Regions from separate parts of the Herbiconiux aconitum genome, predicted to be linked through region 2. Evidence: predicted binding sites of a transcription regulator. Region 2 holds the regulator's gene; the other holds the start of a gene.
The links. The regulator LexA, encoded in region 2, represses DNA repair genes until DNA is damaged. The targets are predictions, from matches to a motif close to TCGAACANNTGTTCGA.

Region 1 (11,637 bases), 880 kb from region 2:
CCCACGAGGCGATTCGCCGCGGCGTAGGCACTGCGGTCGGCCGCGCCCGAGGTTGTCACGCCGAGGTGCGCGTATCCGGGCCGGCCGGCATCCTGCAGCAGGGCGAGCGGTCCAGTGGCCATCACCTCGAAGGCGGCGGCTGCCCCGCTTGCCTCGGGGGATCCGGCCTCCCACTCCTCAGCGTTCACGAACGAACCTCACCCGCGTGCCCGGCGCGAGCAGCGCAGGATCTGCGCGCTTCACATCCCACAGCACCGCATCCGTGCGCCCGATGAGGTGCCAACCGCCGGGCGACTCCCGCGGATACACCCCGCAATATCCCGCCGCCAACGCCACCGATCCCGCCGGCACCACAGCGCGCGGAGTGTTCCGCCGCGGCACCGTGAGACGGTCGTCTTCACCAGCGAGGTACGCGAACCCGGGGGCGAAACCGATGAACGCCGCCGTCCAGAGCTGGTCGAGGTGCGCCGCGATCACACTGTCGACGGATGCGCCGCTCAGCTCCGCGACGACGGCGAGATCGGGCCCGTCGTATCGCACGGGCAGCTCCACGATCGCGCCAGGGGCGTTCCCGCCCGCGTCGTCCCTTCCGATCCCGCCCGTTGGCGTGCCCGCGACGTCGCTGCGGCCCCTTGCTCCGTCGGCCCCGCGCCCCGCTCCTGCCGGGCGGTCATCGGCAGCGCCGATCGCTGCGGTGGCGGTTGCCGTGCTGGTCGCCCAGGACACGACCGCGCCGCGCGACAGGATTCCCTGGTCAAAGGCGACGAGCACCGTGACCGCCGCCGGCACCAGGTCTGTCACGCCGGCCGGCGTGGTCGCACGCAATCGGAGGTAGAGCTCGACGACGCCCCGCGCATCCGTCGGCTCGATGAGCACGGCCGACGAGCCGAGCGGGAGCACCCGTAGTCCGGCCGCGAACGCAGCAGCATCCGCAGGCCGCGGCGCCGCCCGCCCGGTCATCGCGACGACGACGCGAACGGCGCGATCGACAGACCCGAGGCTTCGAGAGCGTCGCGCACAGCTCGGGCGATGGCGACCGAGCCCGGTGAGTCGCCGTGCACGCAGATGGTCTCGGCCGAGAGGGCGATGTCGGTGCCGTCGATGGCCGTGACGACGCCCTCGGTCGCGAGCCGCAGCATCCGCTCGGCGATCTCGGCGGCATCGTGCAGCACTGCGCCCGCCTCAGTGCGAGACACGAGGGTGCCGTCGGGCCGGTAGGCGCGATCGGCGAACGCCTCGGGCACGAAGCGCAACCCCTCGGCCTCGGCGAGCCGACCCACCTCCGAGTCAGGAAGCCCGACGATCGCGAGCGACGGATCGATCGCGATCACCGCGTCGACCACGGCACCGGCCTGCCGCTCGTCGTGCACGATGCGGTTGTAGAGGGCGCCGTGCGGCTTCACGTAGAGCACGCGGGTTCCGGCGGCGGTCGCGAGACCCTGCAGCGCCCCGATCTGGTAGATGACGTCGGCGGTGAGGTCGGCGGCGGGCAGATCGAGATCGCGTCGCCCGAAGCCACGCAGGTCAGGGTACGACACCTGGGCACCGACCTCGGTGCGGCGAGCGGTGGCGAGCCGCAGCGTGTCCAGGATGCGCGTGGGGTCGCCCGCGTGGAAGCCGCACGCGACGTTCGCGCTCGTCACGAGGTCGAGCATCGCGCGGTCGTCGCCGAGGGTCCAGGCGCCGTACGACTCCCCCAGGTCGGCGTTCAGATCGATCACGGTCATGGCGTCACCCTCTTCTGCACGCTCTCCCACGCGGCGTCGACCTGCTCGAGCGTCTGGTCGAGGGTGCCGCTGGAATCGATGACCGTGTCGGCGATCGCCCGCCGTTCCTCGTCGGTGGCCTGCGACCGGATGCGCCGCTCGGCTTCGTCACGCGACATCCCGCGCAGCTCCACGAGCCGCGAGATCCGCATCTCCGCCGGCGACTCGACCACCACGACGTGCTCGAACAGACCGCCGCGGCGCCCGCCCGACTCCACCATGAGCGGCACGTCGTACACCACGACGGCATCCGGATCGACCGCCCGGGTGGCTTCGAGCCGCTGCTTCAGAAGCCGTGCGACCTCCGGATGCGTGATGCCGTTCAGATCGAGTCGAGCCTGCTCGTCGCCGAACACGACCGCGCCGAGCGCCGGCCGGTCGAGCGTGCCGTCGGCGGCGATCACGGAATCACCGAAGCGGTCACGGATGGCGGCGAGCCCGGGAGTGCCCGGTTCGACGGCCTCGCGCGCCAGCTGATCCGCGTCGAGCACCACGGCGCCGTGCTCCGCGAAGCGGCGCGCCACCGTCGACTTGCCTGCGGCGATACCCCCGGTGAGTCCGATCACGTACACGTGCTCATGCTATCGGGAGGTGCATCCGATCAATCGTCTTTAACGGCCGGATGGCCGCCCCCGAAGGGACGGCCATCCATGCGTGCTGCAGTGTGACTAGTTGTTCGAGCTGAGCTTCTCGCGGAGTGCCGCGAGGGTCTCGTCGTCGGCGAGGGTGCCGGCGCCGGTCGACTCGCTCGAGAACGAGTTCGAGCCCGAGGGGATGTCGCTCGAAGCGGCATCCGCGTTGGACGCGGCGACCTGCTTCTTGTGCGCTTCCCAGCGAGCCTGAGCCTCGGCGTACTCCTGCTCCCACTTCTCGCGCTGAGCGTCGAAGCCCTCTTTCCACTCGTTGGTCTCCGGGTCGAAGCCCTCGGGGTACTTGTAGTTCCCCTGGTCGTCGTACTCGGTGAGCATTCCATAGAGTGCGGGGTCGAACTCGGTGCCCTCGGGGTCGACGCCGTCGTTCGCCTGCTTCAGCGAGAGGCTGATGCGGCGACGCTCGAGGTCGATGTCGATGACCTTGACGAAGACCTCGTCGCCGACCGACACGACCTGCTCGGCGAGCTCGACGTGCTTGCCGGAGAGCTCGGAGATGTGCACCAGACCCTCGATGCCCTCGGCGACGCGGACGAACGCACCGAACGGCACCAGCTTGGTGACCTTTCCGGGCGCGACCTGGCCGATGGCGTGGGTACGGGCGAACACCTGCCACGGGTCTTCCTGAGTGGCCTTGAGCGAGAGCGACACGCGCTCACGGTCGAGGTCGACCTCGAGGATCTCGACGGTGACTTCCTGGCCCACCTCGACGACCTCGGAGGCGTGCTCGATGTGCTTCCAGGAGAGCTCGGAGACGTGAACCAGCCCGTCGACGCCACCCAGATCGACGAACGCACCGAAGTTGACGATCGACGAGACGACGCCCTTGCGGACCTGCCCCTTCTGGAGGTTGTTGAGGAAGGTGGTGCGGCTCTCGGACTGCGTCTGCTCGAGCAGGGCGCGGCGCGACAGAACGACGTTGTTGCGGTTCTTGTCGAGTTCGAGGATCTTCGCCTCGATCTCCTGACCCAGGTACGGGGTCAGGTCGCGCACGCGGCGGAGCTCGATGAGCGAAGCCGGGAGGAAGCCGCGGAGTCCGATGTCGACGATGAGGCCACCCTTGACGACCTCGATGACCGAACCGGTCACCACGCCGTCGGCGTCCTTGATCTTCTCCACGTCGCCCCACGCACGCTCGTACTGAGCACGCTTCTTGGAGAGGATGAGGCGGCCTTCTTTGTCTTCCTTCTGGAGGACGAGGGCCTCGACCAAGTCACCGACCTGAACGACCTCGGTCGGGTCGACATCGTGCTTGATGGAGAGTTCGCGCGAAGGGATGACGCCCTCCGTCTTGTAACCGACGTCGAGGAGAACCTCGTCGCGGTCGATCTTCACGACGGTGCCTTCGATGAGGTCTCCGTCGTTGAAGAATTTCAGAGTCTTTTCGACCGCGGCGAGAAAGTCTTCAGCAGATCCGATGTCATTGATGGCGACCTGCTTGGTTGCCTTTTCGGTCGTTGCGATTGTCATGTAGTAGTTGCTCCGTTATGGACATAGTTCGGGCCGGTTGCGAGATGTTCGATGTGTTGTGCACTCTGGGACGAGCGCAATTCCGCAACTGGCAGGGCGGATGATAGTCACAAGCGTGACGCTTTAGTCTAGCTTCGCGGCGCCGGATGCGGCAAGCCGCGTTCCCAGTGCCGTTTCATACAACACCCGGGAGCCTCCGAGCATTCCGCTCGTTCGATCTGCCGACGATGTCGGCGAGGGCGCCCTCGTGGTCTCGGAAGGCGAACTCGTAGCCGGCCGCCTCGAGTCGTTCGGGAACGACCCAGCGGCTCTTCAGCACCAACTCGGTCTCGGTGCGGATGGCGATCGAGCCGAGTTCGAGCATCCATCGCCAGGTCGGAAGGCCGAACCAGACGCCGACCGCGCGGCGCGCCGATGCCATGAAAGTGCGATTGTCGGTGGGGTTCGGGGCGGCGGCATTGACCGCCCCATCGATCTCGGGATGCGCGTCGAGAAATCGGATGATTCTGACCACGTCGTCGAGATGCACCCAGCTGAACTTCTGCCGCCCCCCGCTCGAGCCTCGCCGGAAGCGGTGATGTGTTCCGGCGGCGCGGCGCCCCGGGGTGGACGGCCAGTGCCCGTCGAACTGCGGCCCTCCGAAACCGGCACGGGCGAGCGCAAGGATCGGGGTGAGCGCACCGCCGTCGCCCAGCACGATCGCCATGCGCAGCGCGACCCGCCGGGTGCCCGGCAGTCCGCCGCGGAGGAACTCCTCTTCCCAACTGGTGGCGACGTTCACTGAGAAGCCCTCGCCGATCTCACCGGTCGACTCGGTCATTGCTCGGTCGTCGGCGTGCCGGTAGATGGTGGCGGTCGACGAGTTGATCCACAGGCGCGGCGGATGCGCGGCCACGGCGATCGCCTCGTGCAGCGCGCGGGTGGTCGCCAGCCGGGAGCGGAAGATCTCGGCGCGGTTCACGGGGCCGTAGCGGCAGTTGACGCTCTTGCCGGCCAGGTTGATCAGGAGGTCGGCGCCGTCGACCAGCGCGGCGATCGCGGCCGGGTCGTTCCACCGTGCATCGGGGCCGGCGCGACCGATCAACGCGACCTCGGCGCCTTCCTCGCGGAACGCATCCGCCAGCCGCGCGCCGATGAAGCCCGAGGCGCCGGCGATGACCACCCGACGGGGATCGGTCATCGGGGGCCCGCGTCGGCGTCTTCGACGTCTTCGGCGTCGTCGACGTCCTCTGCGGCTTCTGCGGTTTCTGCACCCTCCGACGTTTCTGCGGTTTCTACGGCGAAGCCGCTGCCCGCGGCGCCGTCGTCAGCCACCTCGTCGTCGACGCGTGTTTCGACTTCTGCCCGCAACTCGTAGGTGAAGGTGCCCGTGTATTCGTAGATGCGCCCGATCAGTGGGGCGTCGACGGTGACGGAGACGCGCTGGGCGCCCTCTCCCCCGCGAGCCGCATCGTCGAAGCGTTCGACCAGGGTCACGCGCGGGGCGAGCGCGGAGGGCACGGCGTAGTGCTGTCGCCCGATCCGCAGTTCGAGGCTCGTCGAAACGAGGTGGAGCTCACCGCGCACCACGGTGGTGGAGAGCCGCACCCGGAACCGGCGATCGAGGCCGAGATGATCGACCAGACCGTCGGCGCCAGGGTTCTCGGCGGTGATGGCATCGACCATCGTTCGCGCCCCACCCAGGAAGTGGAAGTGGCGCACCGCCACGACTGCGGTTCGCCCGTCGCGGTCGACCAGCGGGCCGTTCACGACGGTGAAGGGAACGTTCTGCTCCCAGACCGGGAAGAGGATTCCCTGTCGCGCCAACAGCGCCAGGGCAGGACGCAGCCAGAGGCGCGGCGTGCCGACGACGTCGAAGACGCCACTGCCGTGGCCACGCATTCCGGCGGGAATCGCACCGAAGTACGTGCGGAGCACCGGATGCAGGTCGTCGAGCGCCGAGCCCGAGGTGAGTTCGTAGGGAGAACGAGGAGACCGCACCACGCCGCAGCTACTTCAGCAGGGCCGAGCGCAGGGTGTCGAGCCCCACGCCGCCGAGGTCGAGAGCCCTGCGGTGGAACTCCTTCGACGAGAAGGCCTCCTTCTCGCGGGCGCGTAGGGTGTCGCGCAACTCTTCCCAGATGCGCTGGCCCACCTTGTACGAAGGAGCCTGGCCGGGCCAACCGAGGTAGCGGTTGACCTCGAAGCGGATGAACGCGTCATTCATGTTCACGTTCTGGCGCATGAACTCGAGGGCATACTCCGCATCCCACACCCCGGAGCCGGTGAGCCGCGGTTTCTGCAAGTGCACGCCGATGTCGAGCACGACGCGGGCGGCGCGCATCCGCTGACCGTCGAGCATGCCAAGGCGGTCGGCCGGGTCGTCGAGGTAGCCCAGCTCTTCCATCAGGCGCTCGGCGTAGAGCGCCCAACCTTCGGCGTGACCACTGGTTCCGGCGAGCTGGCGCCGCCAGGTGTTGAGCTTGGCACGGTTGTAGACGGCCTGGCCGATCTGCAGATGGTGACCGGGAACGCCCTCGTGGTAGACCGTGGTGAGTTCGCGCCAGGTGTCGAACTCGGTGACGCCGTCGGGCACCGACCACCACATGCGGCCGGGGCGCGAGAAGTCGTCGGTGGGGCCGGTGTAGTAGATGCCTCCCTCGTGGGTGGGCGCGATCATGCACTCGAGGGCGCGAATCTCATCAGGGATGTCGAAGTGCGTCTTTCCGAGTTCTTCGACCGCGCGGTCGCTGGTGGCCTGCATCCAGGCCTGCAGCGCATCCGTGCCCTGGAGCTTCCGGCTCGGATCGCTGTCGAGAAAAGCGATGGCCTCGGCGACGGATGCCCCGGGCTTGATCTCCGCGGCGATCGCCTCCTGCTCGCGCACCATGCGGCCGAGCTCCTCGATGCCCCACTCGTAGGTCTCGTCGAGATCGATCGTGGCGCCGAGGAAACGACGCGACTGCAGCGCGTAGAGCTCGCGACCCACCGCATCCTGGGTGCCGGCGACCGGCGCCAGCTCGTTCTCGAGGAACTGGGCGAGCTTCGAATAGGCCGAGGCGGCGGTCTGCGCAGCCCGCTCCAGGTCGGCGCGGAGACTCGCGGGCAGTTCGGTGGGGGCGCCACCCGAACCCGTCTCGGCCTCGATCTCCGTTTCGGCAATCACCCGGGCGCCCTGCGCGAACTCGGTGAAGAAGTTGTCGGGGCCCGAGTTCTTGCGCACCTGTGCGAGCACCTCGACCACCTGGCGGCGAGCCGGGACGGTGTCACGGCGCATGCCCTCGCGGAGAGTCACGATGTAGCCGTCGACCGCCTCCTCGACCGCGGAGAGCCGCTTCGCGACCACCGACCAGTCGTCGACCGTGGCGGTGGGCATGAGGTCGTAGACCTCGCGGAGGTGCTGGCTGGGCGAGTCGATCACATTCAGGTCGCGCAGCTGCAGGCCCGCCTCCGAGCTCGCCACGGCGAGTTCGAGTTCGCTGCGCAGATCGGTCTTGGTGACCTCGTCGACCTCGTCGACCGGCGTTGCAGCGTCGAGTTCGGCGAGCACCGACTTCACGGCGGCGATGTAGCGCTCGTGGCCCGCGGGTGAGAGGTCTCCGTAGCGGTCGTTCACCTCGGACCGGCCGATGTAGGTGCCGAGCACCGGTTCGAGCTCCACCACGGTGTCGACCCAGCGCTCGGCGATCGCATCGATCGCGGTCGGAGGTCGGGTGTCGGCGGGGGTCGGTACTGTCGTGCTGGTCATGTTTCGACCCTAGGGCACGGTGCCGACACCGGGCGATGAGCAGCCGAGGCTGTGGAGAGAATCCGATTCTCCACAGGCCGCATCACCGGATTGACTTATTCGAACATATATTCGAACATGAGGGCATGACGGATGCCGCGCTCACTCTCTCCTCCCCCGCTCCGGCGGGCGAGGAGATCCGTGCGCTCCAGTCGCGCATCCAGCAGATGCAAGCCACCAAGCTCGACACCCGGAGTGTGCGAACGCATCCGGCACTCGAGGCGTTGCTGCCCGGCGGCTCGCTGCGTTCCGGCGCGGCGTACTCGGTCGAGTCCTCCACCGCGCTGGTGATGGCGCTGATGGCCGGGCCCTCGGCCGACGGGGTCTGGTGCGGGGTCGTCGGGCTGCCCGATTTCGGGGTCGAGGCGGCGTCGCGCTTCGGCATCGACCTCGAGCGGCTCGCGCTCGTGCCGCATCCGGGCGAGGAGTGGCTCACCGTCACGGCGGCGATGGCCGACGTCGTGGGGGTGGTGGTGACCCGGGCGCCCAGCCGGGTCACCGATTCGGCCATTGCGCGGCTGCAGGCCCGCATCCGGCAGCGCGGAGTCACGTTGATCGTGCTGGGTGACTGGCCGCAGAGCGAGGCCTCGTTGCGCATAGCGGAGAGCTCATGGGCGGGCATCGGTGTGGGGCACGGGCATCTCGCCGAGCGGCAGGTGCTGGTCACTGCCACGGCACGGGTGGGCTCGGGCCGGCCTCGTCGTGCGCGACTGTGGCTGCCCGACCGGCACGAGTCGTTCCGGCCGGTGCTGGACGCCCGGCCCCGCCTCCTGCAGGGGGTGGGCGGATGATCGGGGTGCGGAGCGGAGCGGCACCAGTGCGCACGATGGTGGTCTGGTGCCCCGACTGGCCGGTGGTGGCGACCATCGGGGCCGAAGGTGTGTCGCCCGAGCGCAGCATCGCGGTGATCGAGAAGGGGCTGGTGCTCGCCTGCTCGGCTGCGGCGCGTGCCGACGGGGTGAAGCGGGGGCTCCGGCTCCGCGAGGCGCAGGCTCGGAGTCCGCAGTTGCTCGACTTCGCCTACGACCCGGTGCGGGTCGACCGCGCCTTCGAGCCGATGATCAGCGCGCTCGAAGAGATGAGTCCGAACGTGCAGATCGTGCGCGCGGGCAGCTGCGCCCTGGCCGTGCGCGGTGCGGCACGGTTCTACGGCGGTGAGCATGCAGCGGCTCTGGCCTTTCTCGAACGCTTCGCCGAGCTGGGGGTGACGGATGCCCGGGTGGGAGTGGCTGACGGGATGTTCGCGGCCGACCAGGCGGCCCGGCTGCCCGGCGTCGATCTGATCAGGATCGTGCCGGAGGGTGGTTCACCCGGGTTTCTGCGCGGTCTCCCCCTGCAGTTGCTCGACGAGCCCGAGTTGACGACGCTGCTGTGGCGGCTCGGCATCCGCTCGCTCGGCGATTTCGCCGAGCTGCCGGCGGCCGACGTGCGTTCCCGCTTCGGTGAGCCCGGTGCACGAGCCCACACCAGGGCGGCGGGACTCGACGGCAGTCAGGTGGTGCCGCGCATCCCACCCGAGGTGCGCGAGAGCCTCAGCGATTTCGAGCCCCCGCTCGACCGTATCGATCAGGTGGCCTTCGGAGTGCGAGCGGCGGCGGAGCGCTTCATCGGAGATCTGGCGGCCGCCCGCTTCGTCTGCACCGCGTTGCGGGTCGAACTCACGAGCGAACGCGGTGAACGACGAGATCGCAGCTGGCTGCACCCGCGGTGGTTCAGCGCCGGTGATGTGGTCGACCGGGTGCGCTGGCAGCTGCAGGGCGGCAGCACCATCGAGAGCGCGCTCTCGTCGCCGATCGCCCGGGTGCGCATCGTCGCCGAGGCCGTCGATCACAGTGCTCGGCACGAGACCGGGCTCTGGGGCAGTGGTTCCGAAGAGCGCATCCACCACGGCCTCTCCCGCGTGCAGAGCATCGTGGGGCACGAGGGAGTGCTGACGGCCTCGATCGGGGGCGGTCGATCGCCCCGTGAACGGCAGATCCTGGTGCCTTGGGGCGACCGCATCGAGCAGAAGTCCACTGCACCCAGCTCTCCGAAAAGCCGTGCCCGCGGTGGAAGAATGCCGAACCGCACGGCGGGTGTTGCGGGTGCCGGCGGTGCGCGGAGCGAAGAGCAGGCGCCCTGGCCGGGGAGCGTCCCGCCGCCGCTGCCCACCACGGTGTTCGAGCGGCCGCGGGCGGTACTGGTGCTGGCCGCTGGGCAGCAGGAGGTGGCGGTCACCGCCCGGGGTGCGCTGACGGCAGAACCCGCCCTCTTCTCCTCTGAAGCCGGTGGCCGTCAGCTGCGGCCGCTCGAAGCCTGGGCGGGTCCGTGGCCGGTGTACGAGCGCTGGTGGGATTCCGCGGCGCGGCGCCGTTTCGACCGCTTCCAGGTGGTCGACGCCGACGGCACCGCCTGGCTCCTCGCCCTCGAACGAGGCTCCTGGTATGCGGAGGCCCGCTATGACTGAGTTGTTGTTGGGTTCGCCGCCGCTGCTACTGCGGCGAACGGTGCGACGAGTTGCTCCCCCGCACCCCTGGCCGCCCTCAGGGCTGAAAAGCGACGTACACGCCGCCGCTTTTCAGCGGATCGCGGGTGGCTGATGGGGTGGCAGAATCCGCCCATCACGTGGTCGGAGCTGGAGCGGAAGATGTCGGGGCGAACGCGGCCCCGGAGCCCGATGGAAGACGAGGAGACACATTCTCGTAAGCGGCCCGCTTATGTGCCACCGCCCCTGGAAGAGGCGGTGCACGACGGAGTCGCCGCCGTCGGCGACAGCGGTGGCGGCGAGGCCGTCGTGCCCTATGCCGAGTTGCACGCGCATTCCAACTTCAGCTTTCTCGACGGCGCTTCCTCGCCCGAAGAACTGGTGCAGGAGGCGGCACGGATGCGGTTGCACGCGCTCGCTCTCACCGACCACGACGGCTTCTACGGTCTCGCCCGCTTCGCCGAAGCAGCCGAGATGCACCAGGTCAGAACCATGTTCGGCGCCGAGCTCTCGCTCGAGCTGAGCGCACCGCAGAACGGGATGGCCGACCCCGAGGGCTCGCACCTGCTCGTTCTCGCCCGCCAGCAAGCCGGCTACCACCGACTCGCCGGCGCCATCACCACGGCACAGCTGGCCCCCGGGGCCGAGAAAGGCAAACCGCTCTATTCGCTCGAGCAGCTCGCCCACGACAGCGGGGGCGACTGGATGGTGCTCTCCGGCTGCCGCAAAGGCCAGGTGCGGCAGGCTCTCGCGAGAGAGGGCATCGAGGGCGCCGAGCGCGAACTCGACCGGCTCGAGGCGCTCTTCGGTCGCGAGAACGTGCTGGTCGAGCTGAGCGATCGGGGCGATCCCCTCGACAGCAGCATCAACGACACCCTGTTCGCCCTGGCGCAGAAGCGGCGGCTCGCCTCCGTCGCCACCGGCAACGTGCACTACGCCACTCCCGACCGGCACCGACTCGCGGAAGCCCTGGCCGCGGTGCGCGCCCGGCGCAGCCTCGACGAACTCGACGGCTGGCTGCCCGCCGCACCCGCGGCACACCTGCGCTCGGGCGCCGAAATGGCGCAGCGTTTCGGTCGCTACCCGGGAGCGGTCGAGCACACGGTCGAGGTCGCCGACGAGCTCTCCTTCGAGCTGCGCCGTGCCAAGCCGAAGCTGCCGCGACAGGAGGTGCCGGAGGGGCACACCCCGATGTCTTACCTCCGGGCGCTGGTCGCCGAGGGCGTCGCCGACCGCTACCCGGGTGCCGGACCCGAGATCTGGGCGCGGCTCGAGAAAGAACTCGCGGTGATCGAGACCAAGGATTTTCCGGGCTACTTCCTCATCGTCTACGACATCGTGCGCGAGGCCAGGCGGCTCGGCATCCTCTGCCAGGGGCGTGGCTCGGCGGCGAACTCAGCCGTCTGCTACGTGCTGAAGATCACCGCCGTCGACCCCATCGCCCGTCTGCTGCCGTTCGAGCGCTTCCTCTCGGCGATGCGCGAGGAAGAGCCCGACATCGACGTCGACTTCGATTCCGAC
Region 2 (11,637 bases):
GTCTCGTGAAGGGCGAGCTCTCACCCGACGACTACAGCGAGCTGATGCGCGACGAGATCCGTCGCGTGGTGGAGCTGCAGGAGGAGATCGGACTCGACGTGCTCGTGCACGGGGAGCCCGAGCGCAACGACATGGTGCAGTACTTCGCCGAGAACCTCGACGGGTTCGCGGTGACCGAGAACGGCTGGGTGCAGTCCTACGGCAGCCGCTGCACGCGACCGTCGATCCTCTGGGGCGACGTGTCGCGGCCCGCCCCGATCACGGTCGACTGGTCGGTGTTCACGCAGAGCCTCACGTCGAAGCCGGTCAAGGGCATGCTCACCGGACCGGTCACCATCCTCGCCTGGTCGTTCGTGCGCGACGATCAGCCGCTCGGTGAGACCGCACGCCAGGTCGCCTTCGCGCTGCGCGACGAGATCCACGACCTGGAAGCCGCGGGCATCCCCATCGTGCAGGTCGACGAGCCGGCGCTCCGCGAGCTGCTGCCGCTGAAGAAGCGCGACCAGAACGCCTACCTCGACTGGTCGGTGGGATCGTTCAAGCTGGCGACCGCGGGGGTGCGGGCCTCGACCCAGATCCACACCCACCTCTGTTACTCGGAGTTCGGTGTGGTGATCGACGCCATCCGCAAGCTGGACGCCGACGTCACCTCCATCGAGGCGGCCCGCTCGCGCATGGAGGTCGTGCAGGACATCGAGGCGAGCGGCTTCGACCACGGGGTGGGCCCGGGCGTCTACGACATCCACTCGCCCCGCGTGCCGTCGGTCGAGGAGGTCACCGAGCTGCTGGAGAAGGCGCTCGCGTCGATCCCGGAGCGCCAGGTGTGGGTGAACCCCGACTGCGGTCTCAAGACGCGTGGCTACGACGAGACCGTTGCATCATTGCGCAACGTCTTGGAGGCCACCCGCCTGGTGCGCGCTCGCGTGGGTGTCTAGCTGCCGTGGGGCCCGTGCTTCGCGCGGGCTCCACGGGCGTCGCCGGTCCCTGCCCGGCGCCGCGCGACATGTTCGCGAGCGGTCGCTGACGCGGCCGCGCGCTCACCCTGGGTCGTCCTGGAGCGGCCTGTCGCGTTCGATCTCGTGCTGATCCACTCGGTGAGGGACGAGACCGCGTGAGATGGGCTCAGACCGCGCGGAGAACGGCGACCACTTTGCCGAGGACGGTGGCGAAGTCGCCGAGGATGGGCTCGAAGTTGCTGTTGCGGGGGAGCAGCCAGGTGTGACCGTCGCGCTGGCGGAAGACCTTGACCGTGGCCTCCTCGTCGAGCATGGCGGCCACGATGTCGCCGTTCTCTGCCGTGTTCTGCTGACGGATGACCACCCAGTCGCCGTCGCAGATCGCCGCGTCGATCATCGATTCGCCGACCACCTTCAACATGAAGAGGTCGCCGTTGCCGACGAGCTGGCGGGGGAGGGGGAAGACCTCGTCGACCTGCTGCTCGGCGGTGATCGGGATGCCTGCCGCGATGCGGCCGACCAGCGGCACGAGCGTCGCGTCGCCCACGGGTGGGGCGGAGTCGATGTCGGGGGTCTGATTCGCATCCGACCCCGGAACGTCGATCAGCACCTCCATCGCGCGCGGCCGGTTGGGATCGCGCCGGAGGTAACCGCTCAGCTCGAGCTGATTCAACTGATGCGTGACGCTCGACAGGGAGGAGAGCCCGACGGCGTCGCCGATCTCGCGCATGCTCGGCGGGTAGCCCCGCGCGATCACCGAGCGCTGGATGACGTCGAGGATGGCGAGCTGCTTGTCGCTCAGGCTCTTTCGCCGCCGGGTGCGGCCCGCATCGTTCGCCACGTCTACCTGCTTTCTGGTCGATCTGATCGCCTTCACCGCATCAATGTCGGTGGCTGGTGATTGAGTTCTCCTGTTGGTCGAAACTGTATCCGAGAACTGCTCGAAAACGTACATGAATTCGAGTGTGTCGCTGATTCTCGAAGACATTTCGACTTGACGACACGAAAAATCGAATATACATTCGGAACATAACTTCGCACCGGCGCTCCCGGCCGAGCGCCGGTGCGAATCCCTCAGGAGGAATCATGAGCTACGCAGCACCTCTCGGAACCGCACACGCCACTCGGCTGCGCATCACGTCCCGTGGTCGCAAAGTTCTCGCTGTGGTGATCGCTCTTCCCGCCATCACCGTGCTCGGCCTGCTCGCGATGTTCAGCGGTGGGTCCGCCATCGCCACGGGCAGCGCCGGATCGGCTGATTTCGACTACCTGACGGTCCAGGCCGGGCAGAGCCTCTGGGGCATCGCCGAGACGATCGCGCCGGATGCCGACCCGCGCGACGTGATCGCCGAGATCATGAGCCTCAACCAGCTGCACGAGTCCTCGGTGCAGCCGGGCCAGCGCATCGCCGTTCCGGTCGATTTGGCGAACTGATCCGTCAAGGTCGACGGGGCGAGTCGGCCGACCTCGGGCGGTAGAATTCCTCGGGTGACTTCACTCGATGATCTGCCCATTCGAGACGACCTCCGCGGTCTCAGCCCCTACGGCGCTCCGCACCTGCACCTGCCGGTGGAACTGAACGTCAACGAGAACACCCATCCGATTCCCGAAGACGTGGCGCGCGACATCATCGAGTCCATCGCCCGCGAGCTGCTCACCGTCAACCGCTACCCCGACCGCGAGTTCACCGCTCTGCGCGACTCGCTCGCCGGCTACCTCGGTGCCGGCCTCACGCGCGACAACATCTGGGCCGCCAACGGTTCCAACGAAGTGCTGCAGCAGATCCTGATGGCCTTCGGCGGGCCCGGCCGTTCGGTGCTCGGCTTCCCGCCCACCTACTCCATGCACTCGATCATCGCCGCCGCCACCGGCACCCGCTGGATCGCGGGGGAGCGCGACGAGGGCTTCGAGATCTCGCCCGAGACCGCGGTCGACTGGATCGAGCGCACGAATCCCGACATCGTCTTCTTCTGCTCGCCGAATAATCCCACGGGAACCGCGCTCGGTCTCGATACGATCGCGGCGGCATACGACGCGACCGACGGCATCGTGGTGGTCGACGAGGCCTACGCCGAGTTCACGCCGAGCGACGAACCGGATGCACTGAGCCTGCTCGAGGGGCGGCCGCGTCTCATCGTCTCCCGCACCATGAGCAAAGCCTTCGCCTTCGCCGGTGCCCGCCTCGGCTACCTCGCGGCCGACCCGGCGGTGACGGATGCCCTGCGTCTTGTGCGCCTGCCCTACCACCTCTCCGCACTCACCCAGGCGGCGGCCGTTGCCGCCCTGGCCCACGCCCCCGAGATGCTCGCGATGGTCGACGACATCAAGGCCCAGCGCGACCGCATCATCGAGGGCCTCAGCGCGCTGGGCTACTCACCGTGGCCGAGCGCCTCGAACTTCGTGCTGTTCGGCGGGGTCGACGACCCGGAGTGGCTGTTCGACCGGCTGATCGAGCGGGGCATCATCATCCGCAACCTCAGCATCCCGGGTCACCTGCGGGTGAGCGCGGGCACACAGGCCGAGACCACAGCGTTCCTCGACGCCATGCGCGAACTGACGGCGGAGAGTGTCGAACGGCCTCTCGGTAGGATCGTGCCATGACTGAACCCCGCACCGCCCACCTCCAGCGGGAGACGAGCGAGTCGTCGATCGACCTCACCCTCGACCTCGACGGAACCGGCGTCTCCGACATCCAGACGTCGGTGCCGTTCTACGACCACCTGCTCACGGCGTTCGCGAAACACTCCCTCACCGACCTCACTGTGCGGGCGAAAGGCGACATCGAGATCGACGTGCACCACACGGTCGAAGACGTCGGGATCGTGCTGGGTCAGGCCATCCGTCAGGCGCTGGGCGAGAAGACGGGCATCTCGCGCTTCGGCGACGCTCTCGTGCCGCTCGACGAGGCGCTCGTGCAGGCCGTGGTCGACATCTCGGGCCGCCCTTACCTCGTGCACTCGGGGGAGCCGGCCGGGTTCGAGTTCCACCTCATCGGCGGCCACTTCACGGGCGCCATGGTGCGTCACGTCTTCGAGGCCATCACCTTCAACGCCGGGCTCACGGTGCACCTCACCGTGCTCGGCGGCCGTGATCCGCACCACATCGCCGAGGCCGAGTTCAAGGCGTTCGCGCGGGCGTTCCGCCAGGCGAAGGCGCTCGATCCGCTCGTGAGCGGCGTGCCGTCGACCAAGGGCGCCCTGTGATCCGGATGCGCGCATGAGCGACCCGCAGCGCCGTCCGTCGGTCGTCGTTCTCGACTACGGCAGCGGCAACATCCACTCCGCCGCCAAAGCACTCGAGCGTGCCGGCGCCGACGTGACCGTCACGGCCGATCGCGCGACTGCGCTGGAGGCCGACGGGTTGGTCGTGCCGGGCGTCGGCGCGTTCAGCGCCGTGATGGAGCAGCTGAACGGCGTTCGCGGCGGCGAGATCATCGACAAGCGGCTCGCGGGTGGGAGACCGGTGCTCGGCATCTGCGTCGGCATGCAGGTGATGTTCGCCGACGGCATCGAGCGGGGCGTCGACACGGAGGGCCTCGCCGAGTGGCCCGGCACCGTGAAACGGCTCGACGCCGAGGTGGTGCCGCACATGGGCTGGAACACCGTCGAGTCGCCGGCCGATTCGGTGCTGTTCGCGGGCATCCGGGATCAGCGCTTCTATTTCGTGCACTCCTACGCCGCGCAGGACTGGCACCTCACCCCCGACAAGACGCACCGCCCGCCGCTGGTCACCTGGGCCGAGCACGGCTCGCGCTTCGTGGCCGCGGTGGAGAACGGGCCGCTCTCGGCCACGCAGTTCCACCCGGAGAAGTCGGGAGACGCCGGCATCCGGTTGATGGCGAACTGGATCGGCACCCTGCGGTAGATTTCCCAGGGGCGTTTTCTGCGCCCGTTCCATACTTCCGAGGACACCCTGTGATGAGCGAGTTCAACAAAGCGCCCGGTCTCGTGCTGCTTCCGGCCGTCGACGTCGCCGACGGCAAAGCCGTGCGGCTGACCCAGGGCAGGGCCGGCACCGAGACCAACCATGGTGATCCGGTCGACGCGGCGGCGGACTGGATCGCGCAGGGTGCGGAGTGGATCCACCTCGTCGACCTCGACGCGGCGTTCGGGCGCGGCAGCAACCTCGGCATCATCAAGAAGGTCATCCGCCAGGCCCGAGGGGTCAACGTCGAGGTCTCGGGCGGCATCCGCGACGACGAGAGCCTCGAGACGGCGCTCGAATCCGGGGCGAAGCGCATCAACCTCGGCACCGCCGCCCTCGAGAACCCCGAGTGGGCCGCCAACGTCATCGCCCGCTACGGCGACGCGATCGCCGTCGGCCTCGACGTGCGCGGCACGACGCTCGCGGCCCGCGGCTGGACCCAAGACGGTGGTGACCTCTGGCAGGTCATGGACCGTCTCGAAGAGGCCGGCTGCGCGCGATACGTCGTGACCGACGTCACGAAAGACGGCACGCTGAAGGGCCCGAACGTCGAGCTGCTGCGCCAGGTGATGGAGCGCACCTCGCGCCCCGTCATCGCTTCGGGGGGCATCTCGAGTCTCGACGACATCGCCGAGTTGCGCGCACTCGTGCCGCTCGGTCTCGAGGGCGCGATCGTGGGTCGCGCGCTCTACTCCGGAGCCTTCACGCTGGCCCAGGCACTGGACGTGGCGTCTGACTGAGCACGGGCATCCGTCGCCCGGGCCCGGCGACTCCGCGGGCCAGCCGTGGAAGGGTCGGCACTTCGAGTCGCACGGCAGTGAGAACGACGACGGCAGCGCTCCCGAGGAGCTGATCGCCGCCATCCAACGTTTCCGTGACGACCGCGACAACGATGGCGCGAGTCAGTCCGATGTCGTCGACGCCCTCCGGGGCGTTCGCCTCCTGGTGCCGCTGGTCGCCCATGCGGGCGACGAGGGGGTGACGGATGCCGGCCTCCGCGTCGACAAGACGCAGGAGCTCTCCCTCGTCACGGTGAGCGGCCCCGACGGCCGCCGCGTGCTGCCCGCCTTCACGTCGGTGGAAGCGCTGGCGGTCTGGAACCCGACGGCGCGCCCCATCCCGGTCGCGGCCCGCCGAGCAGCCCTGGCGGCGGCGGCGGAGGACACCGAGCTCATCGTCATCGATCCGGGCTCGCCGACCGAGTTCGCACTGCGGCGCCCAGCCGTCTGGGCGATCGCGCAGGATCTGCCCTGGCAAGCGCCCACGGCCGACCCCGCGGTCGCTGCCGCGTTCGAGCGTTCGATCTCCGGCGAACCCGCAATCGCCGCCTTCCGGCTGGTGGCGGGTGATCCGGATGCGCGGCTGAGCGGTCGTGAACTCGTCGTGCTGCTCGCCCTGCTGCCCGGCCTCGATCAGGCGGCGCTCGGTGCCCTGGTCGGCCGGCTGCAGGATGCGTGGGCGCAGGATGCGACTATCGCCGAGCGCGTCGATTCGCTCGGTGTGAAGCTGACCGCCGTCAGCTGACCGGACCGGTGTACTTCTCGCCCGGTCCCTCGCCCACCGGGTCCTGAATGGGCGACGCCTCGCGGAACGCCAGCTGCAGCGAACGCAGCCCGTCACGCAGGCTGCGGGCGTGCTGGTCTCCGAGGAACGGGGCGGATGCGGTCACGAGTCCCGCCAGGGCCGTGATGAGCTTGCGCGCCTCATCGAGGTCGGTCTCCACATCGGGGTCGTCGGAGAGCCCGCACTTCACGGCGGCCGCGCTCATCAGGTGCACCGCCGTGGTGGTGATGACCTCGATCGCGGGCACCTCCGCGATGTCCCGGATCGCGCTGGCATCATGGAAATCGCTCATCGCGAGACATCCTTACTGTTTCGACGAGTCTCTGCTAGACTCTCTGAGGCTCTGGGACCTTTGGTCTCAGTACGAAAGTGGAGAATCTCCCACCCGCGCATACCGCTTCATTAGGTTACCGGGTCAAAGCACCGTGTTTTTGTCGCCCAGCAGTACGAGGGCGCGCACGCGGGATTCCTTGCTTTCGTGACAACGAACGAAACTAAGGAGTAACGCATCAGCGATCCCCGTACAAACGACCGTATTCGAGTCCCCGAGGTGCGCCTCGTGGGCCCAGGCGGCGAGCAGGTCGGCGTCGTCAGTATCGACGTCGCCCTTCGGCTTGCCCAGGAAGCAGATCTCGACCTCGTCGAGGTCGCGCCCAATTCCAAGCCTCCGGTCGCGAAGATCATGGACTACGGAAAGTTCAAGTACGAAGCCGCGCAGAAGGCCAAGGAAGCCCGTCGCAACCAGGCGAACACCATCCTCAAAGAGGTGCGGTTCCGTCTGAAGATCGACGTCCACGACTACGAGACCAAGCGCAAGCGCGCCGAAGGGTTCCTCAAGGCTGGCGACAAGGTCAAGGCGATGATCCTCTTCCGCGGCCGTGAGCAGTCCCGCCCCGACCAGGGTGTGCGCCTGTTGCAGCGCTTTGCCGAAGACGTGGCCGAGTTCGGCACCGTCGAGTCGAGCCCCACGATCGATGGCCGCAACATGGTCATGGTCATCGGCCCGCTGAAGAACAAGTCCGAGGCCAAGGCCGAGGCGAACGCCAAGCGCGACGCCACCAAGGCCCGTAACCACGAAGCAGCCCCGGCTGAACAGACCACTCCGGCCGAACCGGCCGAGTAACCGAGCCAGAACACACAAGGAGAACCAATGCCCAAGATGAAGACCCACTCCGGGTCCAAGAAGCGTTTCAAGGTCACCGGAAGCGGCAAGATCATGAAGCAGCAGGCCGGTATGCGCCACAACCTGGAGGTCAAGGCCCCGGGGCGCAAGGCTCGCCTGAACAAAGACCAGGTGCTGTCGAAGGCCGACACCAAGGTTGCCAAGAAGCTTCTCGGCCTGTAGTCACCGACTGCCGCCGACCAGAGACCAGAAGGAATAAAGAACAATGGCAAGAGTAAAGAGGGCCGTCAACGCCCACAAGAAGCGTCGCGTCATCCTCGAGCGCGCAGAGGGCTACCGCGGTCAGCGGTCGCGCCTCTACCGCAAGGCCAAGGAGCAGGTCACCCACTCCCTCGTCTACTCCTACCGTGACCGCCGTGCGCGCAAGGGCGACTTCCGCCGTCTGTGGATCCAGCGCATCAACGCTGCGTCGCGTCTGAACGGCCTGACCTACAACCGCTTCATCCAGGGCCTCGCTCTGGCGGGCATCGAGGTCGACCGCCGCATCCTCGCGGAGCTGGCCGTCAACGAGCCGGCGACCTTCGCCGCTTTGGTCGAGAGCGCGAAGTCGGCTCTGCCGGCTGACACCTCTGCGCCGAAGAGCGCTGCGTAGTCAGAATCCTTCACGAACCTCACCACGAGAACTGAAAAAAGAGAGCGCCACATGCTTGACAATCCGCGATCACCGCGCGTTCGGGCAGTGGCGAAACTCGCCAAGAAGGGAGCCCGGTCCGAGACCGGGCTCTTTCTCTTGGAGGGGCCGCAGGCCGTTTCCGAGGCACTGACCTTCAGCCCTCACCTGCTCGTCGAGCTCTTCGCGACCCCCACCGCTCTCGAGCGCTACACCGAGATCGCTCAGGCCGCGGAGTCCGCCGGCATCAACGTCGAGTTCGTCACCGAGCAGGTGCTCGACGCCATGGCCGACACGGTCACGCCTCAGGGCTTCGTCGCGGTCTGCAAGCAGTTCCCCACGGCCGTGAAAGACATCTTCTCCGCGGGCCCGCGGCTGATCGCCATCCTCGAAGAGGTGCGCGACCCCGGCAACGCGGGCACCATCATCCGGGCGGCGGATGCGGCGGGTGCGGATGCCGTCATCCTCACCGGCCGCTCCGTCGACCTGTACAACCCGAAGGTCGTGCGCTCCACCACCGGGTCGTTGTTCCACCTGCCGGTCGCCATGGAGGCGACTCTGGCCGACGTCGTGGAGCGCGCCCGTGAGGCGGGCCTCCAGACGCTCGCCGCCGACATCAAGGGCGACGACCTGCTCGACGTGCGCACCGCCGGACTCCTCGGCAACCCCACCGCGTGGGTGTTCGGCAACGAGGCGAGAGGGCTCGCAGACGAACAGCTCACCCTGGTCGATCGCGCCGTCTCGCTGCCCATCTACGGCCAGGCGGAATCGTTGAATCTCGCCACGGCGGCATCCGTCTGTCTGTACGAAAGTGCCTTCGCACTGCGCTCCTGAACCGCCCGATCCGTGCCGCTCGTGTTTCGCTTCGGTTACAGTCGTCGATTACTCGTTGCTGAGCCTGGAACGGGTGTGGTTGGGTAAGGCATCATGGATGCGCACACCACCCCCGTTCGAGGGACAGGGGGTGCTGCCGATCCCCTCGTCGTCATCGATCACGTCGACAAGCACTTCGGCGATCTCCACGTCCTGAAAGACATCGACACCACGGTCGCCCGCGGCGAAGTGGTGGTCGTCATCGGCCCCTCGGGCTCCGGCAAGTCGACGCTGTGCCGAGCCATCAACCGGCTCGAGACCATCGACTCGGGCACGATCTCCATCGACGGCATCGCGCTCCCGAACGAGGGCCGCGAGCTGGCCACGTTGCGGGCCGATGTCGGAATGGTGTTCCAGTCGTTCAACCTCTTCGCCCACAAGACGGTGCTCGAGAACGTGACCCTCGCGCCGATGAAGGTGCGCAAGCTCTCGAAGAAGGCTGCCGAGGAGCGCGGGATGGCCTTGCTCGAGCGGGTGGGCGTGGCCGATCAGGCGCAGAAGCTCCCGGCGCAGCTCTCCGGTGGTCAGCAGCAGCGCGTGGCCATCGCCCGGTCGCTCGCGATGGAGCCGAAACTCATCCTGCTCGACGAGCCGACCAGCGCTCTCGACCCGGAGATGATCAACGAGGTGCTCGACGTGATGGTCGGTCTCGCCAAAGACGGCATGACCATGATCGTCGTCACCCACGAGATGGGCTTCGCCCGCAAGGCGGCTGATCGGGTGATCTTCATGGCCGACGGCCGCATCGAAGAAGAAGCCTCGCCCGAGGAGTTCTTCGGCGCCCCCAAGTCACCGAGAGCGAAAGACTTCCTCTCGAAGATCCTCGCCCACTAGGCGGGAACACCCCCGCGCACAGCCGTTGCGGGGAATGCACGTAGCACCAGCTGAACAGCACGAAGAGAGGTACGAACCATGAGGCACACGAAGCTGTCGTTCTTCGCACTCGCCGCGGCCACCGCGGTCGTTCTGACCGGATGTGCGGGGTCGACCGATCCCGCCACCGAGGACTCCATATCCACCCCCGAACCAGCGCCGAGCTTCGCCGAAGGGTCGACGATGGCAGCGCTGGCCGACGCAGGCACCATCACGATCGGCACCAAGTTCGACCAGCCGCTGTTCGGTCTGCTCGGCCCTGACAACGTGCCGGTGGGCTTCGACATCGAGATCGGCAAGATCATCGCGTCGAGCCTCGGCATTCCCGAAGACAAGATCGAGTGGAAAGAGGCCGTCTCGGCCAACCGCGAACCGTTCATCCAGAACGGCGAGGTCGACCTCGTGGTCGCCACCTACACGATCAATGACAAGCGCAAGGAGGTCGTCTCCTTCGCCGGCCCGTATTACATGGCGGGTCAGTCGATCCTGGTCAAGGCCGACAACGACGACATCAAGACCGAAGACGACCTGGTGGGCCAGCCGGTCTGCTCGGTGACTGGATCGACCCCGGCCGCCAAACTCGCCGAGATCGGCGCCCAGCCGCTGCTCACCGACACCTACACCAACTGCCTTGAGCCGCTGCGGAGCGGTCAGGTGGTCGCCGTGTCGACCGACAACGTGATCCTGGCCGGTCTCGCCGCCCAGAACGAGGGCGAGTTCAAGGTGGTCGGCAAGCCGTTCACCGATGAGCCCTACGGCATCGGTCTCGCGCTCGACGACACCGAGTTCCGCGACTACATCAACGACGTGCTCGAGAAGTCGTATGAAGACGGCAGCTACCAGGAGGCCTGGGACTCCACGGCCGGCCAGGTGCTGGAGTTCGTCGACCCGCCGGCCGTCGATCGCTACTGACGCGCCGACCCACACCAGAGGAACGACTGCCACCACATGAACGATTGCGGCCAATGAACGGATGCGGATGAACGCCATCATCGAGAACCTGCCCAGGTTCCTCGACGGATTCGGCATGACTCTGCTGCTGCTCGTGGTGTCGGGCACGGGTGCGCTCGTGCTCGGCACCGTGGTGGCGGCCATGCGCATCGCGCCGGTGCCCTCGTTGAACGGCTTCGCCGCCTTCTACACCGAGACCCTGCGCAACACACCGCTCACGCTGGTGCTGTTCTTCTGCGCGATCATCCTGCCCTACCTCGGATCGACCCTGCCCTACCTCGCCTGCGCCATCATCGGGCTCACGCTCTACACCTCGCCCTTCGTGGCCGAGGCGTTGCGGTCGGGCATCAACGGGGTGCCGGTGGGGCAGGCCGAGGCTGCGCGGAGCCTCGGGCTCGGCTTCCGGCAATCGGTGACGCTGATCATCTTTCCGCAGGCGTTCCGGATGGTCATCCCACCACTCATCAACGTGTTGATCGCCCTCACCAAGAACACCTCGGTGGCCGGCGGCTTCTTCGTGGTGGAGCTGTTCACGGTGGCCAAGGAGTTGTCCAACGCGAACGGGAACGCGGTCATCGCCATCCTGCTGGCCATCGCGGCCTTCTACCTGGTGGTCACGATTCCGCTCGGCATCCTCTCCGGCCGACTCGAACGACGATTGGTGGTGCAGCGATGAGTGCTTCCGTTCTCTTCGACGCTCCCGG

Region 1: a site for LexA is predicted at 7,713-7,728, ahead of imuA' (DnaE2-dependent mutagenesis accessory factor ImuA'). Genes of this name have one in related genera too.

The regions. Positions count from the first base shown of each region.
Region 1 covers NZ_JANLCM010000002.1:749,983-761,619, forward strand. Annotated here, with positions in the region: gene N1027_RS15065 (5-oxoprolinase subunit C family protein) at 1-188, opposite strand, end outside; gene N1027_RS15070 (5-oxoprolinase subunit B family protein) at 178-960, opposite strand; gene N1027_RS15075 (LamB/YcsF family protein) at 957-1,727, opposite strand; gene coaE (dephospho-CoA kinase) at 1,724-2,338, opposite strand; gene rpsA (30S ribosomal protein S1) at 2,435-3,886, opposite strand; gene N1027_RS15090 (epimerase) at 4,062-5,066, opposite strand; gene N1027_RS15095 (DUF4166 domain-containing protein) at 5,063-5,869, opposite strand; gene N1027_RS15100 (DUF885 domain-containing protein) at 5,877-7,613, opposite strand; gene imuA' (DnaE2-dependent mutagenesis accessory factor ImuA') at 7,739-8,443, shown strand; gene N1027_RS15110 (DNA polymerase Y family protein) at 8,440-10,098, shown strand; gene N1027_RS15115 (error-prone DNA polymerase) at 10,231-11,637, shown strand, end outside.
Region 2 covers NZ_JANLCM010000002.1:1,628,354-1,639,990, reverse strand. Annotated here, with positions in the region: gene metE (5-methyltetrahydropteroyltriglutamate--homocysteine S-methyltransferase) at 1-935, shown strand, start outside; gene lexA (transcriptional repressor LexA) at 1,123-1,797, opposite strand; gene N1027_RS19220 (LysM peptidoglycan-binding domain-containing protein) at 2,043-2,390, shown strand; gene N1027_RS19215 (histidinol-phosphate transaminase) at 2,445-3,557, shown strand; gene hisB (imidazoleglycerol-phosphate dehydratase HisB) at 3,554-4,159, shown strand; gene hisH (imidazole glycerol phosphate synthase subunit HisH) at 4,173-4,820, shown strand; gene priA (bifunctional 1-(5-phosphoribosyl)-5-((5-phosphoribosylamino)methylideneamino)imidazole-4-carboxamide isomerase/phosphoribosylanthranilate isomerase PriA) at 4,874-5,620, shown strand; gene N1027_RS19195 (SseB family protein) at 5,613-6,404, shown strand; gene N1027_RS19190 (DUF1844 domain-containing protein) at 6,397-6,735, opposite strand; gene infC (translation initiation factor IF-3) at 6,994-7,566, shown strand; gene rpmI (50S ribosomal protein L35) at 7,594-7,788, shown strand; gene rplT (50S ribosomal protein L20) at 7,832-8,218, shown strand; gene N1027_RS19170 (TrmH family RNA methyltransferase) at 8,270-9,070, shown strand; gene N1027_RS19165 (amino acid ABC transporter ATP-binding protein) at 9,164-9,943, shown strand; gene N1027_RS19160 (glutamate ABC transporter substrate-binding protein) at 10,022-10,894, shown strand; gene N1027_RS19155 (amino acid ABC transporter permease) at 10,962-11,609, shown strand; gene N1027_RS19150 (amino acid ABC transporter permease) at 11,606-11,637, shown strand, end outside.